4 regions of the Pantoea sp. R13S299 genome follow, and region 2 is predicted to be linked to each of the others. Evidence: riboswitches for the same ligand, from Rfam matches in the RefSeq annotation. Region 2 holds a riboswitch; each other region holds the start of a gene.

Region 1 (4,184 bases), on a different contig from region 2:
GCGGGAACAGCGCGCGATAGCCAGGCGCACCGCCGCAGAATCCGCCGACATAGCCTTTGCGACCCAGTACTGAGGCGCAGATCAGCGGCAGGCCGCGCGGATAACAGGCGTCTGATAGCTGATAAGTGATGGCGAAGTTATCCGCCGCATCCACCACCAGATCGATTCCCTCCAGCGCCTGCGGCAGCTGACTGGCGCTAAGCGAGTGTGAATGCGCCTCAACGTGGCAGTCAGAATTTCTTTGCGCCAGCGCGCGCTGAGCGCAGATTGCTTTTGACTGCCCTACATCGTCGATGCCAAAAAGCGTCTGCCGGTGGAGGTTGTGCAGCTCGACCCGATCGCCATCGTAAAGTCGAATAAACCCGACGCCCGCGCCTGCCAGTAACGGCAGCAGCGTCGCACTAAGGCCGCCCGCGCCCACTACCAGCACACGTGCCCCGCTCAGCCGCTGCTGCCCCGCTTCGCCAATCTCCGGCAACATGGTCTGTCGCTGATAACGCTCCATTGCCGCTCCTTAAAACTGTGCCAGACCAAAAATGGGCGTGGAAGCTGACGCCATGTCGCGCTGCTCCATTAATCCCGCCTGAAACGCCTCGTGCCCGCCGTGAATCGCGGCGGCAAAAGCCCCGGCCATCCGCACCGGATCGCGCGCTTTTGCCACCGCCGTGTTGAGCAGCACGCCGTCGAAACCCATCTCCATTGCCTGCGCCGCCTGGCCCGGCGATCCGATGCCCGCATCAATTATCAGCGGCACATCTTTAAACCACGCACGCATCGTGCGCAGCCCTTCGATATTGCGCAGCCCCTGACCGGAACCTATCGGCGCGCCCCAGGGCATCAGCACTTCACAGCCCGCTTCCAGCAGTTTCTCGCCGACAATCAGATCTTCGGTGGTGTAGGGAAAGACCTGGAAGCCGTCAGCGCAGAGGATCCGCGCGGCTTCCACCAGCGCAAAGGGATCGGGTTGCAGCGTGTCGGCATGACCAATGACTTCCAGCTTGATCCAAGGCGTATCGAACAGTTCACGCGCCATCTGCGCCGTCGTCACCGCCTCTTTCACCGTGTGGCAGCCTGCGGTGTTCGGCAGAATACGTTTGTTGAGCTGTTGCAGCAGCGTGCGGAAGGCTCCGCCTTCACTGCCTTCCCGACGCAGGCTGACGGTAATAATTTCTGCGCCTGACGCGTCGATCGCCTGATGCAGGATGTCCGGTGACGGATAACCGGCGGTGCCGAGCAGAAAGCGGGATTGCGGAGTGAATTGATAGAACATGGTTAACCTCCCTGCATCGGTGACAGGATTTCCAGCTGGCTGCCCGCCTCAAGCATCTGGCTGGCATAACGGCTGCGTGGCACAAACTCGCCGTTCAGTGCTGTGGCGACGGTGCGCGGGTCAATCTGCTGCTCCGTCATAAGCTCTGCCAGCGTGCCAGCATCGGTTTCAATCGTGCGTCCATTAAGTTGAACTCGCATGAGTCATCTCCTGTGTGAGTTGCAGCATGAGTTTTTCAGCCATGATCGGCGCCAGCAAAAAGCCGTGACGGTAAAGCCCGTTTAGCGAGAAACGGCCATTTTCATAGCGGACTTCCGGCAGGTTCTGTCGGTAGGCGGGACGCAGACCGGTGCCGCTCTCCACAATGCGCGCTTCGGCCAGCGCCGGATGCAGGCTATAAGCGGCACTGAGCAGCTCCATCATCGCCCTGGCGCTGATCGGACTGCTGTCATGGCTTTCGACCATGGTGGCACCCAGCATGAAGTGCCCGCCTGCACGCGGCACCAGATAGCAGGGAAAGCGTGGATGCAGCAGCCGGACGGGACGGGAAAGCTGAACGTCAGGTGATTGCAGGATCAGCATTTCGCCTCGCACGGCGCGCAGCGTGGGCTGCTCATCCGTGGCGTGGATGCCACGGCAGTCGATGATTTTGCCGCTGGGTTTTCCACTGTGAAGGGACACGCCAGCCTGCTGCAGCTTGTCGCGCAGTTGCTGCATCGCGCGGCGGGGATCGAGATGCGCCTCCGCCGCGAAAAACAGGCCGCGGGCAAAGCGGTTTTCCAGCGCCGGTTCAATCTCTCCGGGCGCGACCCACTGATGCTGCTGCGTCATGCTGGCGAAGCGCGTCAGTTCGCGGCTGTCACGCGGTGGCGCCACCACCAGCGTGCCCTGCTGTTCCACGCCATCCACGCGTTGCGCCCACCAGCCCGCCGCGTGCTGGCCCCATTCGATCACCTGCGGCGGCGCGCTTTCCGCTTCGCACCAGGGCGCGAGCATGCCGCCCGCCCAGTGTGAGGCGGCACGACAGTCCGGCTGCGTAATGATTTCGACAGTTTCTCCCCGCTCCACAAGCAGTGTGGCGACACATAGCCCGGCCACGCCGCTGCCAAGCACCGACCAGCGGCTCATGGTATCCACCGGCGAGGAAGAGAGAGATTCAGGATGAGATATTTCACTGTGGCCTCGTTATCAGTTAACGAAGACCCGTGATACGGAGGGGAAAAGCAGAGACGTCGCGATCGCGCCCCTGCGGCAAGTATCTGATGCGATACCCGTCTTCCTACGCCAGTATCAACTGGGTCAGGTTCTAAGGGTCGCTAAGCCGCGCAATGCGCTATTAGCCTCTCAGTCTCTCTGGCGAGACTCCCCTGACGGGTTTAGTTGTAAGTTAAGCGGGCAGCTTCGTCAAGCCGCGTGCAGGGTGCAAAACCCGAATAGCGGGATTAACGGGCAGAACCGGACGGCCAGTCAGCGGCGGTTGCCAGCGTCACAAAGGGTCCTGCCAGCGTCTGATTGTGATGACCAATAATCTTTTCCGCAGAGAGGTGCGGATTATCGACGGTGGTATGCGCATCGGAAATCAGCACGACCTTAAAACCCAGCTCCGGTGCGGCGCGACAGGTGGTATCAACACAGAACTCGGTTTTCATCCCGGCTATCACCAGTTGTTTCACGCCTCTTTGCTTAAGCTGAAGTTGCAGGCCGGTCTCTCTGAAACAGCTGGGATATCTTTTTGTAAAGACGACATCTGACTGCGGGTTAACCTGCAGTTCCGGTATCAGGTGGGTCAGCGGGCTTTGCTCGTTGAAAGGGGAATCATCGGGGCCAATATGGCGTGCAAAAAAGAGGGGCACGTCAGACTGCCGTGCTTTGGTGATGAGCAGAGTGATATTCGACAGAATGTTGTCTGCGGCAAAAGGCGCCGCTGGACCATGAAAAAGGCCCTGCTGCATATCGATGATTAAAAGTGCACTTTCAGATGTCATCATGACCTGGCTCCATTCAGTTTTTAAGAACGGAGAGCAGGTCCCCGTCCGGTTCGGCGGGGAGAGGGAATCTGTTGTGTCAGGTGCCAGTCACAGAGTCGCCCACGCCGCCGCTGAGCACGGTGGTGGTGACGGTTGTGAAAGACAGAACTGACATAAACATTTTCTGATCCTGAGTTGATCAATTCGTAAGGCGTCACACCTGGAACAAGGGGACTGAAATCTACATTACCCTGAACGCTGACGCTTTTAAAGCGCCTGAAGTGATTGCGTCACCGCGTCGGTGATTTCCCGAATACGCGGTTCGGCGCGGCGATAATAGGTCCATTTCCCGACTTTGCTGGCTTCGACCAGCCCGGCACTGTGAAGCGCTTTCAGGCATAACGACGTGGCGGGCTGTGATAAGCCCGCCTTGTCCTGTATGAGGCTGGCACAAACGCCGTACTGATCGAAGGGATAGAGCTGGGTATAGCCCGCAAACGCTTCTTCAGGATTTTTAAGCCACTTCAGCACTGCCACCCGGGTTGGATTGGACAGTAACTTCAGGGCATTTTCGGGGGACATGCCGCCTCACAGAGTATCAGGATTGAAAAACAGGATAGTCAGTATAGCCTTTCTCAGTGCCGCCATACAGGGAGGCATTATCGACCTCATTCAGCGGATAACCTGATTGAATGCGCGCAGGCAGGTCGGGATTGGCAATAAACGAACGGCCAAAACCAAACAGATCGCCCCAGCCTTTTTTCAGCACATGCTGCGCTTTTTCAGCCGTGTAACGTCCCGAATAGATGATCGGAGATCGGAATGTTTCGCGCAGTGCGACGCGAAAACTCTCTGGCATATCCGGGCTATTATCCCAGTCCGCTTCGGCAATCGAGAGATAGCCAACTTCCAGCTCATTCAGCAGTTGCGCGGCACGGATGTAGGTC
Region 2 (4,184 bases):
GACCGTCGTTTTCACGCAGCAGGCCATCAACAATTTTGTGCATGTAATGGAGTGAGAACTCAAGGTAATCACGACGGGTCAGCACGCCGCCCCAGGTATCAAATATCATCACGGACTGCGCACCGGCACGGATCTGAGCGTTGAGATAGAGGATCACGCTGTCGGCCAGCTTATCCAGCATCGCGTGTAGCGTAGCGGGATCGGCATACATCATTTTTTTGATTTTGGTAAACGCCTTGCTGCTACCGCCTTCCACCATGTAGGTGGCCAGCGTCCACGGACTGCCAGAGAAGCCAATCAGCGGCAGATCGCCGTTCAAATTCTTACGGATGGTGCGGACCGCATTCATCACATAGCCCAGCTCCATTTCTGGATCGGGCACCGGTAAACGCTCAACGTCAGCGCGACAGGTCACAGGGTTAGAGAAGCGCGGGCCTTCGCCGGTCTCAAAGTAGAGACCCAGTCCCATCGCATCCGGAATGGTCAGGATGTCACTGAAGAGGATGGCGGCATCCAGCGGATAACGGCGCAGCGGCTGAAGGGTGACTTCACAGGCCAGCTCGGCGTTTTTACACAGCGACATAAAATCACCCGCCTGGGCGCGTGTCGCTTTGTATTCCGGCAAATAGCGCCCGGCTTGTCGCATCATCCATACCGGCGTGACATCAACCGGCTGACGTAACAGGGCACGTAAATAACGATCGTTCTTCAGTTCACTCATCTCAACACTCTCTCAATAACAGGCGTGTAGTGTAGCACTTCTACACTTCGGCACGGCACAGGGCGACGGTATCTTCAATCAGACGGCGCGCCACGGTGCCTGGCGGTGGCAGCAGCGGCAGGTCATCAAAACGGAACCAGGCCGCATCCAGCAGCTCTTTGCCGTCATGTTGCAGATCGCCGCTGTCATACTCCGCCATGAACGCTGTCATCAGCGACTGCGGGAAGGGCCACGGCTGGGAGGTCACGTAACGGACGTTTTTAACGCGGATATTGCTCTCTTCCATCACTTCGCGAGCCACGGCCTGCTCCAGCGTCTCGCCCACTTCGACAAAACCCGCCAGCACGGTGTAGACCTTATTGCGATGGCGGGCATGATTCGCCAGCAGGATTTCATCGCCGCGACGGATAGCCACAATGATGCAGGGCGCAATCTGCGGATAGTAACGCTCACGGCAATGGCTGCAGAGACAGGCAAATTCATGTTTGCTGTGGTGCATCTCATGGCCGCAATAGCCGCACCAGCGATGAGAACGGTAGAATTCCGCCAGCTGCACACCGCGACCCACCAGCTGAAACAGCTCCACATCCTGATCGATCAACTGCCGGACTGAGAACATATCGGAGGCGCGCGGCTCACAAATCAGCCAGACTTTTTCACCCTGCCACTCACCAATGGTACGGGCCTTACTGCCAGTCAAACCAAATTTTTCGGCGTTTCCGCGGGGTAAATCACCTTGTGGCAACCAAAGTTTCTGTTCATGGCTGACAATCCACCATCCAGCGTCTACGCTTGAGATTTCGCATTGCATTTATTTCGTCATCCTTAGCGTCAAATCGCACGCTGAAGCCCTGATGTTAAGTGTGTAGATAAACAACTATAACTCACATGGAGTTAGATATGCTTAACCAGTTAGACGTCCTGGCTGAACGCGTAGGTGGCAGTAATGAACTGGTCGATTCGTGGCTTGAAGCCCGTCGTCAGCTACTGGTGACCTATTATCACCTGGTCGGTCTTAAACCAAATAAAGAGGCGCTGACGCGTCTGGATGAGCAGGCGCTGGACAACTTTTGTCACGGCCTGGTCGATTATCTTTCTGCGGGTCACTTCAGTATCTATGAGCGCGTCATCAGTGAAATGAGTGGCGATAGCCCGATGATTGCTGCTGCGCAGATCTATCCCCCGCTGGAAGCCAATACTGAGCGTCTGATGCAACTGTATGACGGTCACCTGCAGCAGGCGATTGACGACGAAAACTGTATGACCTTCCAGCAGGCGCTATCCGAAGTGGGCGAAGTGCTGGAAGCACGCTTTACACTGGAAGATAAGCTGATTCAGCTGGCATGGGATAACAAGCTTGTCCCCCCGCAGGTGGCGAATGACAGCCATATCGCCCGTCCGGCGTGATAGTCATCGCTGGCAAAAGGGTTGAGATTATCCCGTAGCCCTTTTATGCTGAACAGGTTCTGAGGAGTGCTCTCCAAAGAACCTTTTTTTTTTGCTTTGAAAACTAAGGTTTTTACGCCTGAGTCTGTTATCAGAACTCAATGTGAAAACAGCTTCTTGTCGGAGTGCCCAGTTGGGCTGAGACCGTTAATTCGGGATCCGCGGAACCTGATCAGGTTAGAACCTGCGAAGGGAACAAGAGTAAATCTTCTCTGTATGCCGGCACGCCTGTGCTGTTTATACGGTTACTCCTTCCGAACTCCGGACAAGCATCGTTCCCCCTTAACTGGAAGATTGCTATGTCTGAACCAAAAATGACCCGTCGTGAACAGCGTGCCCAGGCGCAGGAATTTATCGATTCCCTGCAAAGCGGCAGTGCCTTTCCCCAGTCCCGTCGCATCTGGATTACCGGCAGCCGGGAAGATATTCGCGTGCCCATGCGCGAAATCACCCTAAGCCCGACCCACATTGGCGGCAGCAAAGAACAGCCTCTCTATGAGCAAAATGAAGCGGTGCCGGTCTATGACACGGCGGGTGCCTATGGCGATCCCGCGGCACAGATCGATGTGCATCGCGGCCTGGAAAAGCTGCGCGCTCGCTGGATTGCTGAACGCGACGACAGCGAGTTTCTCGAACAGAATAGCTCGGGCTATACGCAACAGCGGCTGGCTGACGAGGGGCTGGATCATCTGCGCTTCGATCATCTTCCCACACCGCGCCGCGCCCGCGCAGGCCGCCGCGTCACGCAACTGCACTATGCCCGCCAGGGGATCATTACCCCGGAGATGGAGTTTATCGCCCTGCGGGAAAACATGGGCCGTGAGCGAATCCGCAGTAAGGTGCTGCTGCAACAGCATCCGGGCCACAGTTTTGGCGCGCATCTGCCAGCCAGCATCACACCCGAGTTTGTGCGTCAGGAGGTGGCGGCCGGACGCGCCATCATTCCTGCCAATATCAATCACCCGGAATCAGAGCCGATGATCATTGGCCGCAACTTCCTGGTGAAGGTCAACGCCAACATCGGTAACTCGGCGGTGACCTCCTCCATCGAGGAAGAAGTGGAAAAGCTGGTCTGGTCGACACGCTGGGGTGCCGACACGGTGATGGATCTCTCGACCGGCCGTTATATTCATGAAACGCGCGAATGGATTTTGCGAAACAGCCCGGTACCCATCGGGACCGTGCCGATCTATCAGGCGCTGGAAAAAGTGAATGGCGTGGCTGAGGCGCTGAACTGGGAAATATTCCGGGACACGCTGCTTGAGCAGGCGGAACAGGGCGTCGATTACTTCACTATTCACGCGGGCGTTCTGCTGCGTTATGTCCCGATGACGGCGAAACGTCTGACCGGCATTGTTTCGCGGGGTGGATCGATCATGGCGAAATGGTGCCTGTCGCATCATCAGGAGAGCTTCCTCTATCAGCACTTCCGCGAGATCTGTGAAATCTGCGCCGCTTACGATGTCTCTCTGTCGCTGGGCGATGGCCTGCGTCCGGGTTCGATTCAGGATGCTAATGACGAGGCGCAGTTTGCCGAACTGCGTACCCTGGGTGAGCTGACCCGTATTGCCTGGGAATATGATGTTCAGGTGATGATTGAAGGTCCGGGCCACGTGCCAATGCATATGATCCGCCGCAATATGACTGAACAGCTCGACCTGTGCGATGAAGCCCCCTTCTACACGCTTGGCCCGCTGACCACCGACATCGCTCCCGGTTATGACCATTTCACCTCAGGCATTGGTGCCGCCATGATTGGCTGGTTTGGTTGCGCCATGCTGTGTTACGTCACACCCAAAGAGCATCTGGGTCTGCCCAACAAAGAGGATGTGAAGCAGGGATTGATCACCTACAAAATCGCGGCGCATGCCGCCGATCTGGCCAAAGGCCATCCCGGTGCGCAGATCCGTGATAACGCCATGTCCAAAGCACGCTTTGAATTCCGCTGGGAAGATCAGTTTAATCTGGCGCTGGATCCCCATACGGCGCGGGAGATGCATGATGAAACCCTGCCGCA
Region 3 (4,184 bases), on a different contig from region 2:
AAGGCCAATTCCATTATCAGCGTAGTTGGTGAAATTTGCTATGGTAGCGTAATGTTTGTGCAGTAAGTTAGCTTCCTCATGCGTCAATGGGGCCAATGCTGCATCGACTTGCGCTTTCGCGGCTTTCATGTGGGCGATCTGTTCGTCGTCCTGCTTATCAGGATCAACCAGAAGCATAATAGAACCGGCTTTGTATCTTTCGTCTGCACCGTTCAGCGTAGCGAATAGCTCTTTGGCTCCTGCCGGTGGGTTTTCGGTGAATAGCAGACGTTGCCACGCTTCTGTAGTCCCTGCATAGGGGAGAACGGCAAAACCTGCGTCGATACCTGTTTTCTTTTTCGCTACCTGGGCGTGTTGTTCCGGCTCTGACTCAATCGGCCCTGGTAGTACAGGCATCTTGACGAGGTGAGATAGATCGGTGTGCGTTACTGTTGGTTCTCCACCCAGTTCGTAATAATCATCCCAATTTGAAGGAACGAACTTCGATTTGCAGGGGCAGGAGCTATAACTGTCCAGAGTTCCGGCAATCCTTTTACCATGTATGTCATCGTCATTAAGCCCGCCGCAAATACGGTAATGGCCTGGATGTTTGCCACAGGTAACTTTATGACCTTCACACGCCATGTCTTTATCGAAAAACTGGTGATCGGTACAACCTTCGAGGATTCTGCCGCCGCAACCAGTCTTATCACCTCTGAACAGAAAGTAACCTTTAGCTGCCATTAGTGCTTACTCCCTGGCATGGTTAACAATCCTTTCGGCAATGTGTCACCTTCTCGGAAGATTAGTCTGCTGCCGGATTGTGGTGTTGAGATTATTTCATCGCCATTATCAAGCATACTTCCAACGAGTGCCGCAGATGCACCCTGCATAATACGTGCTTCACATGCACCTGAAATAATAGTTGCTTCACTGCCGTCAGCGTAAACAGCTTTATCTCCAACTCGTGCCATTTTATAACCGCCAGCTGTACTGCTTCCCGAAGCATTGCGGAGCACTCCGCCGTTAAGGGTAAGGCTTCCTGCTACAGCGAATCGAAAAATGTAGATTAGTGGGCGGCTAACTTGTTTGTTAAAATCTTCAAACTCTTTGCGTATATTGCTGTCACAGCTTGCTATAAAATCTTCGTCGTAGAGTTGTTGTAAAGAGGATTCCCTGAGTTCATGCGTTATCTCGTTAGTGTATTGCTTCATAAGTCCCTTTACTTGTTATGGAAATAATCACGATGGTCATTTTACAAGCAATGGCTACATGAGCAACAAGAATTTGACCTAGTGAAACTGCGTTTCGTAATTGAAAGTTAGTGGATAGAGCGATGCTTTGTATGATTGCTTGAACTATCAAACACGCATTTTGGGCACTTCCGGTTTTTACGTCGGCAATGTCTAACTATCAGGTGCTAATAGTGAAAGCTCGGAGCTTCGAGGATCCCGTGAACGTTAATAAGTTTATTAAGGGAGGCTTACCCTCAAGTAGTTTGTTAATGACGTTTCGGGCTGCACCTGTGAGGTTATAGATCCCGTTCTTTGCTTTATGCTAGTCGCGGATCTGTTTGGGTAGCTTTTCATTCACCGGGCGTTGCCTGTAAAGGCGGTTTAAACCTCAAAGTAATATCTGCTCCTTTTTTATTCTCTGGGGTTGAGGTCAAAAAGGGGGGATACCTATTTTCACGGTGAACAAGCGATAGCTTGAAGGGTCGGCTTGCATCAGTAAGCAACATCTCCTAATCTGGCAAAAAATATAGTGATTCAATCTAAACGACTCGGGGTGCCCTTCTTTGTGAAGGCTGAGAAATACCCGTATTACCTGAACTGGATAATGCCAGCGTAGGGAAGTCTGATGCCTGACCGCATTCGCCTTCTTGTTCGCCGGTTGGGAGCTACGATGACACATCAATCTCAACACCTTTCTGCCGCGCATTTCGCGCCCATCCTGCACACTTTCCGCCGTCAGTCACCGCTGGTGCACTGCATGACTAATGACGTGGTCCAGAACTTCACCGCCAATGTGTTGCTGGCACTCAATGCCTCACCGGCGATGGTGATTGATGCTGAGGAAGCCGCAGAGTTCAGCCGCTTTGCGGATGCGCTGTTGATTAACGTGGGCACCTTAACCCGCGAGCGCCAGCAGGCGATGCAGGTTGCCGTCACTGCCGCCCGTGAGGCGGGCAAACCCTGGACGCTCGATCCGGTTGCCGTTGGTGCGCTGACACTGCGCAGTGACTTCTGCCAGCAGTTGTTAAGTCAGCAACCGGCGGTGATCCGGGGAAATGCCTCAGAGATTCTGGCGCTGGCGCAGCAGGCCAGCGGCGGGCGCGGTGTCGATACCCTGCATCAGGCCGATGCGGCACTTGATGCGGCACAACTGCTCGCCGGGACCTGGAACACGCTGGTAATCGTTACCGGTGAAGTGGACTACGCCACCGATGGTCAGCGAATCCTCGCCATAAGCGGTGGAAGTCCGTTAATGACGCGGGTGGTCGGGACCGGCTGTGCGCTCTCTGCCGTGGTCGCGGGCTTCAGCAGTCTGCCTGGAGATCGGCTGATGAACGTCGCTGCTGCCTGCCAGGTCATGGCCATGGCGGGGGAAAAGGCAGCGGCGCAGGCGTCCGGGCCAGGCAGCTTTGCCACCGAGTTTATCGATGCACTCTGGACGCTGGAGGGGAAATTATGAAGCGGATTAACGCTCTGACGATTGCCGGGACCGATCCCAGCGGTGGTGCCGGTATCCAGGCCGATCTGAAAACCTTTTCGGCTCTGGGAGCCTATGGCACCAGCGTCATTACCGCGCTGGTGGCACAAAACACGCAGGGCGTGCAGTCGGTTTATCGCATTGAACCGGACTTTGTGGCCGCACAGCTCGATTCGGTGCTGGATGACGTACGCATCGACAGCGCAAAAATTGGCATGCTCTCAGAAACGGCCATCGTGGAGCAGGTGGCGTCCCGGCTGAAACGCGCTGAGATCCCCTTTGTGGTGCTGGATACGGTCATGGTTGCGAAAAGTGGCGATGCGCTGCTCTCGCCAGACGCCGTGGCCAGCGTACGTGAACTGTTATTGCCACAGGTCTCGCTGATTACGCCTAATCTGCCGGAAGCGGCGGCGTTGCTGAATTGCGCTATTGCCAAAGATGAGGCGGAGATGCGCGAGCAGGGACGGGCCTTGCTGGCCCTGGGCTGTCAGGCCGTGCTGATGAAAGGTGGTCACCTGGCGGCGGCGGAAAGCCCCGACTGGCTGATTACGCGCTCCGCAGAGCAACGATTCAGTACGCCGCGCGTGAATACCCGTCATACGCATGGTACTGGCTGCACACTGTCGGCTGCTTTAGCCGCGTTGCGTCCGCGCCATGCTGACTGGGCAGCGACGATTAGGGAAGCCAAAAACTGGTTACAGCAGGCGCTATTACAGGCGGACTCACTGGAGGTCGGGAAGGGTATCGGGCCGGTTCACCATTTTCATCAGTGGTGGTAACGGCGAAGGCCCGAATTGGCCTGTTAATCAGGCAATGCGGGCGGTTTCAGGTTCAGGGTGCTTCAAACCAGGCGCTGTTACGTTCGGCAATCGGGGTGATCGAGAAGATCATCTCCTGCAGGTGACGACGCATCGCCGCTTCGGCGGCATCCGCATCGTGAGCCTTCAGCGCGGCATAAATCTCTTCATGCTGCTCAATCACTTTTTCCGGCGGAGAGACTTCACTCAGCGTCAGGAACCGCACCCGGTCCATGGCGGCTTTAATGTTCTCCACCGTCTCCCAGGCCAGCTTGCAGTCAATGCTTTCAGCGATCAGGCGATGAAACTCATCATCCAGTGTCAGAAAGCCCTGGCTGTCATGCCGCTCAGCCGCCATGCGCTGCAGCTGCAGATTATGTTCCAGCGCCATCAGGGCTGGATCGTCAATCTCCATCGCTGCGCGACGCACCACTGACACTTCCACCGCCTCCCGGATAAAGCGACCATCCGCCACCCGCTTAGCGGAAATTTTGCGCACGAAGGTGCCGCGCTGCGGTAATACCTGTACCAGTCCGGCTTCGGCCAGCTTGATGAACGCTTCGCGCACAGGCTGGCGTGAGACGTTGAAGCGCGCGGACACCTCTTTTTCAGAGAGCAGCGAACCCGGCTGAATTGCGCAGGTGACGATATCTTTGCGCAGATAACGGTAAATCTGCTGATTCACCGGTTCGCTGG
Region 4 (4,184 bases), on a different contig from region 2:
TGGTAATTTTTCCATTAGCGTGAACAGCAATAAGCAGAGCAGCAGCAACAGCAGGGCGGTGACCGCGCCATCTGCGCCACGATAGGCACCAATCTGCTGATAAAGGTAGAACGGCAGTGTGCGGAAGTCGGCACTGCCAAACAGCGCCACCACGCCGAAATCACCAATCGACAGCACGCAGGCAAAGGCCAGCGCCTGGGCCAGCGGACGTTTCAGCGCCCGCAGTTCTATCAGCCGCAGCCGGTTCCAGCCGTGGATATCCAGTGAATCGCAGAGTCTGCCGTAGCGCTCGGCGACATCCCGCATCGGGTTTTCCAGCACTTTCAGCGCATAGGGAATGGCGATCAGCGCATTGGTAAAGATCACCAGCCCCTCAGCCGAATCGGGCAGGCCGATGGTTGCGTTGAACAGCAGGAAAAAACCGGTGGCGAGCACGATGCCTGGCATCGCCAGAATCAGCATGCCGCTGGTGTCGATCAACTGTGCCGCAATCGGACGCTGACGCAGACGCAGCTCGCGACTGCTCCACAGCAGCATCATGGTCAGCACCACACAGATCAGGCCGGCACCGAGGGCGATGCGCAATGAGGTAAAGGTGGCCTGCCAGAGGTCAGGCTGCGCCAGCGCGCCACGCAGTCCGCCGTGCAGACCATCGACGATGACCGCCGCCAGCGGGGGCAGCAGCAGAATCAGCGCCAGCAGGATCAGCAGTGCATCCATCAGCTGTGCTCCGCGCGAATCCTGCGGATCACGCCAGCCGTTCAGCTGGCTGCTTCCGGCAGGAATCGCTTTACTGAAGCGCTGGCTGAGCAGCACCAGCGTCAGACAGCAGCCGAGCTGGATCAGCGCCAGCAGCGCTGCACGTCCGGGATCGTAGTCATAACTCAGCGCCTGGAATATCGCCAGCTCGATGGTGGTAGCCTGCGGACCGCCGCCCAGCGACAGTACAGTGGCAAAGCTGGCGAAACAGAGCATAAAGATCAGCGCACCGGTCGGCAGCAGCTGACGCCGCAGCCACGGCCACTCCAGCAGACGGAAATGATGCCAGCCACGCAGGTCAAGCTGTGCCGCTAGCTGACGCTGTTCTGCTGGGATGCTCTCCAGCGCCTGCAGCATCAGGCGGGTCGCCAGCGGCAGGTTAAAGAAGACGTGCGCCAGCAAGATGCCTGACAGACCATAGGGGGAGAAGTGATAATTCAACCCTGCCAGCTGGCACAACTGCGCCAGCCAGCCGACTCGACCATAGACGGTCAGCAGACCGAACACCGCGACCAGCACCGGCAGCACCAGCGTCATGGCGCACAGGCGCAGAAGCAGCAGACGACCAGGAAAACGGCGTCGATAGAGCGCCCGCGCCAGCGGTATAGCAGGCAGCAGCGACAGCAGGGCGGAGAGCAGCGCCTGACCGAAAGAAAACATGATAACGTGATGCAGGTAGTCATCCTGCAGCACGCCGCGCAGGTCCGTGTCCGGCGCGGCACTCCAGAGTGCGCCAAAGGCCAGAAACGCCACGATGGTCAACAACACCGTGGCGAGGGAACCGGGAATCAGCCAGCGCGGCATCAGCGGCTGACGGCGCGTTGCCACTGGCTTATCCAGCCCGAACGCTGGCTGGCAACCTCTTCCGGCGAGAACTGCAGAGCAGTAGAAGGCACGTTAAGCGCCGCGAAACCGGCAGGCAGCGGCGTGTCGATCACCGGGTACATCCAGTTGCCGGTGGGGATAGTGCGCTGGAAGTCAGGCGAGACCATAAACTTCATGAACTGCTGTGCCAGTGCTGGCTGTTTGCTGCTGGCTAACTGCGCGGCAACTTCGACCTGCAGATAGTGACCCTCTGCAAATGGCGCCGCGGCGTAGTTCTCTTTCTTCTCTTCGATGATGTGGTAAGCCGGAGAGGTGGTGTAGCTCAGCACCAGATCGCCTTCACCCTTGAGGAACAGACCATAGGCTTCACTCCAGCCTTTGGTGACCGTCACGGTTTTCTGCGCCAGCTTTTGCCACGCCTGTGGAGCCTGATCGCCATAGACCTTCTGCATCCACAGCAGCAGACCTAATCCGGGAGTGCTGGTACGGGGATCTTCATAGATCACCCGCCACTTCTCCGGACTGTCGACCAGCTCTTTCAGGCTTTTTGGTGGATTTTTCAGGCGGGTTTTGTCATAGACAAAGGCGAAGTAACCGTAATCGAACGGCACGAAGGTGGTGTTATGCCAGCCGTCGGGCAGTTTTAATTTTGAGGTATCGACCTGACTTTCAGCAAACAAGCCGGTTTTCTGCGCCGCCTGCACCAGATTGTTATCCAGTCCCAGCACCACGTCCGCTTTACTGTTTTTGCCTTCCATGCGGACGCGGTTCAGCAGCGAGACACCATCTTCCAGCGTGACGAATTTCAGCTCGCAGTTGCACTGGGCTTCAAAGGCTTTTTTTACCGCCGGGCCAGGACCCCAGTCAGCGGAGAAGGAGTCGTAGGTGTAGACCGTGAGAACCGGCTTGGCCGCCAGAACGGGGGCGGAGAGTAACAGCAGCACCGGCAGAACTTTGTTTAACACTTTGCGCTCCTTCAGGAGTATAGGGGATGAGTCGCAAAGGATCTGAGCACAGAGGCCTCTCAAATCCCTACGTCGGTATTAACCGAATCAGGTTCGACGGGTATTTCTCAGCTGCTTGCTTGTGGCAAGCCGCACCCCGTTGAGAACGTCACATTCTAGTCATTTCAGCGCCGGGGCGAAAGCGTCACAACGCCGGTGGCGCGAACCAGGCCGATTTAAAATCAAACCAGCCCAGCGTATTCATCCGGACGCCGCGCATGCTGCGCTGTCCTTCAAGCAGCAGCCAGTGATGAAACAACGGATGCAGACCAGCTTCTTCGACCAGCTGTTTACTCCATTCAGCCAGCGGCAGCGTTTTCTCGCGCCAGCGGGCCGCATCGCCATGCCAGTCGATCGGCAGGCAGTGATGCAGCAGTGGGATCTCATAAAGCTGCGCAAACAGCGAGTAATTAAGCGGCAGGGTGAAGTTCACGCTGCCCAGCCAGATGTCACTTTCCGCGTCGCCCTGATACCAGCTTTCGTAGCTGATCTCACGGGTCTCCAGCGTGACGCCATGCTCTGCCAGCAGCGGACGCAGCGCATTAGCGATGCCTTCATGCTCCACGTGCTGGCTGTACCAGGTCAGCGTCAGATGCGTTAAGCCGGGCGGTTTTTCCACGGGCGTCAGGTCGCGCCGGTGATGCCAGCGTGGCAGCAGACCATACGCCGGAAACCAGTAGCGCTGATAGCCGACACCGGCGTGATTGAGCAGGGCGATGGGGTTAAACAGGTAGCTGACCCAGCGTCGCACTGCCTCGTTGCGGCCCTGCTCTGAACGCTGGTCAAACAGCAGATAGTAGCAACCCTCTTCAAGGCGGCTCTCCTCCTGAACTTCATCGGCGCTGTCGCCCTGCAGACGGACGCCGGCATAGACCAGCTCATCGCTGATGTCGGGCAGTACCCAGATAGAGACATCATCAATCAGCGCGCGAAAACCGAAGTAGTCATCAAACGCTTCGATCTTCAGCTGGCTCTCCTGATTGCGGATCACCCGGTAAGGACCGGTGCCAACGGGCTGGCGGGCAAAGTCGTGCAGCGTGGGCCATTCGCGCGGCAGGATCATCGCACTGACGCTGCCCAGCAGCCAGGGCAATCCCTCGTCAGGCTGGCTTAAACGGATATCCAGCGTCCAGGGGGCGGGCGAGTCGATCTGCGCAATATGGGAAAAAAGCGGATGCGGGCGCTGACGCTCCAGCGTCGCCAGCACATCCTCCATCTCCAGTTCTCTGCCGTGATGGAAGCGAATCGCCGGACGCAGGAAGAAGCGCCAGTGAAGCGGGGACGTCTGCTGCCAGTGGTGCGCAATATCGGGTTCGATTTCCCCGTTTTCCTCATTTATCCGCGTCAGACCGTTGAAAATCTGTCGCGCAATGTGGGTTTCCGAGCGCCGCAGCGCCGAGCCGGGCAGAAGATTGAGCAGCGGACGATAGTAGAGCACCCGCAGGATATGCTTGCCCTGCCGGAAACTGCGCCCCAGATGCGCGCTGATCATCTGACGCACCTGGTTTTTATCACCTACCAGCTGGACCAGTTGATCGATGCGATCCTGTTCCAGCAAATCCTCGGCACGCTGCTGCTGCAGGGCAAGGCCGGTGT

The links. Region 2 has a riboswitch for thiamine pyrophosphate ahead of thiC (phosphomethylpyrimidine synthase ThiC). Riboswitches for the same ligand answer to the same signal wherever they lie in the genome.
Region 1: it holds a riboswitch for thiamine pyrophosphate, as region 2 does, so the genes downstream of both, ACN1CO_RS15680 (FAD-dependent oxidoreductase) here and thiC (phosphomethylpyrimidine synthase ThiC) in region 2, are expected to answer to the same signal.
Region 3: it holds a riboswitch for thiamine pyrophosphate, as region 2 does, so the genes downstream of both, thiM (hydroxyethylthiazole kinase) here and thiC (phosphomethylpyrimidine synthase ThiC) in region 2, are expected to answer to the same signal.
Region 4: it holds a riboswitch for thiamine pyrophosphate, as region 2 does, so the genes downstream of both, thiB (thiamine ABC transporter substrate binding subunit) here and thiC (phosphomethylpyrimidine synthase ThiC) in region 2, are expected to answer to the same signal.

Annotation. Positions count from the first base shown of each region.
Region 1 covers NZ_JBLYEF010000003.1:279,658-283,841, forward strand. Annotated here, with positions in the region: gene ACN1CO_RS15665 (HesA/MoeB/ThiF family protein) at 1-505, opposite strand, end outside; gene ACN1CO_RS15670 (thiazole synthase) at 515-1,270, opposite strand; gene thiS (sulfur carrier protein ThiS) at 1,273-1,470, opposite strand; gene ACN1CO_RS15680 (FAD-dependent oxidoreductase) at 1,454-2,398, opposite strand; TPP riboswitch at 2,530-2,649, opposite strand; gene ACN1CO_RS15685 (cysteine hydrolase family protein) at 2,713-3,258, opposite strand; gene ACN1CO_RS15690 (ArsR/SmtB family transcription factor) at 3,505-3,819, opposite strand; gene ACN1CO_RS15695 (alkene reductase) at 3,836-4,184, opposite strand, start outside.
Region 2 covers NZ_JBLYEF010000008.1:6,267-10,450, forward strand. Annotated here, with positions in the region: gene hemE (uroporphyrinogen decarboxylase) at 1-721, opposite strand, end outside; gene nudC (NAD(+) diphosphatase) at 762-1,532, opposite strand; gene rsd (sigma D regulator) at 1,622-2,128, shown strand; TPP riboswitch at 2,279-2,379, shown strand; gene thiC (phosphomethylpyrimidine synthase ThiC) at 2,467-4,184, shown strand, end outside.
Region 3 covers NZ_JBLYEF010000001.1:1,819,245-1,823,428, reverse strand. Annotated here, with positions in the region: gene ACN1CO_RS08795 (PAAR domain-containing protein) at 1-723, opposite strand, end outside; gene ACN1CO_RS08790 (PAAR domain-containing protein) at 723-1,193, opposite strand; TPP riboswitch at 1,754-1,850, shown strand; gene thiM (hydroxyethylthiazole kinase) at 1,885-2,673, shown strand; gene thiD (bifunctional hydroxymethylpyrimidine kinase/phosphomethylpyrimidine kinase) at 2,670-3,470, shown strand; gene ACN1CO_RS08775 (GntR family transcriptional regulator) at 3,523-4,184, opposite strand, start outside.
Region 4 covers NZ_JBLYEF010000002.1:432,063-436,246, forward strand. Annotated here, with positions in the region: gene thiP (thiamine/thiamine pyrophosphate ABC transporter permease ThiP) at 1-1,587, opposite strand, end outside; gene thiB (thiamine ABC transporter substrate binding subunit) at 1,563-2,549, opposite strand; TPP riboswitch at 2,596-2,698, opposite strand; gene sgrR (HTH-type transcriptional regulator SgrR) at 2,734-4,184, opposite strand, start outside.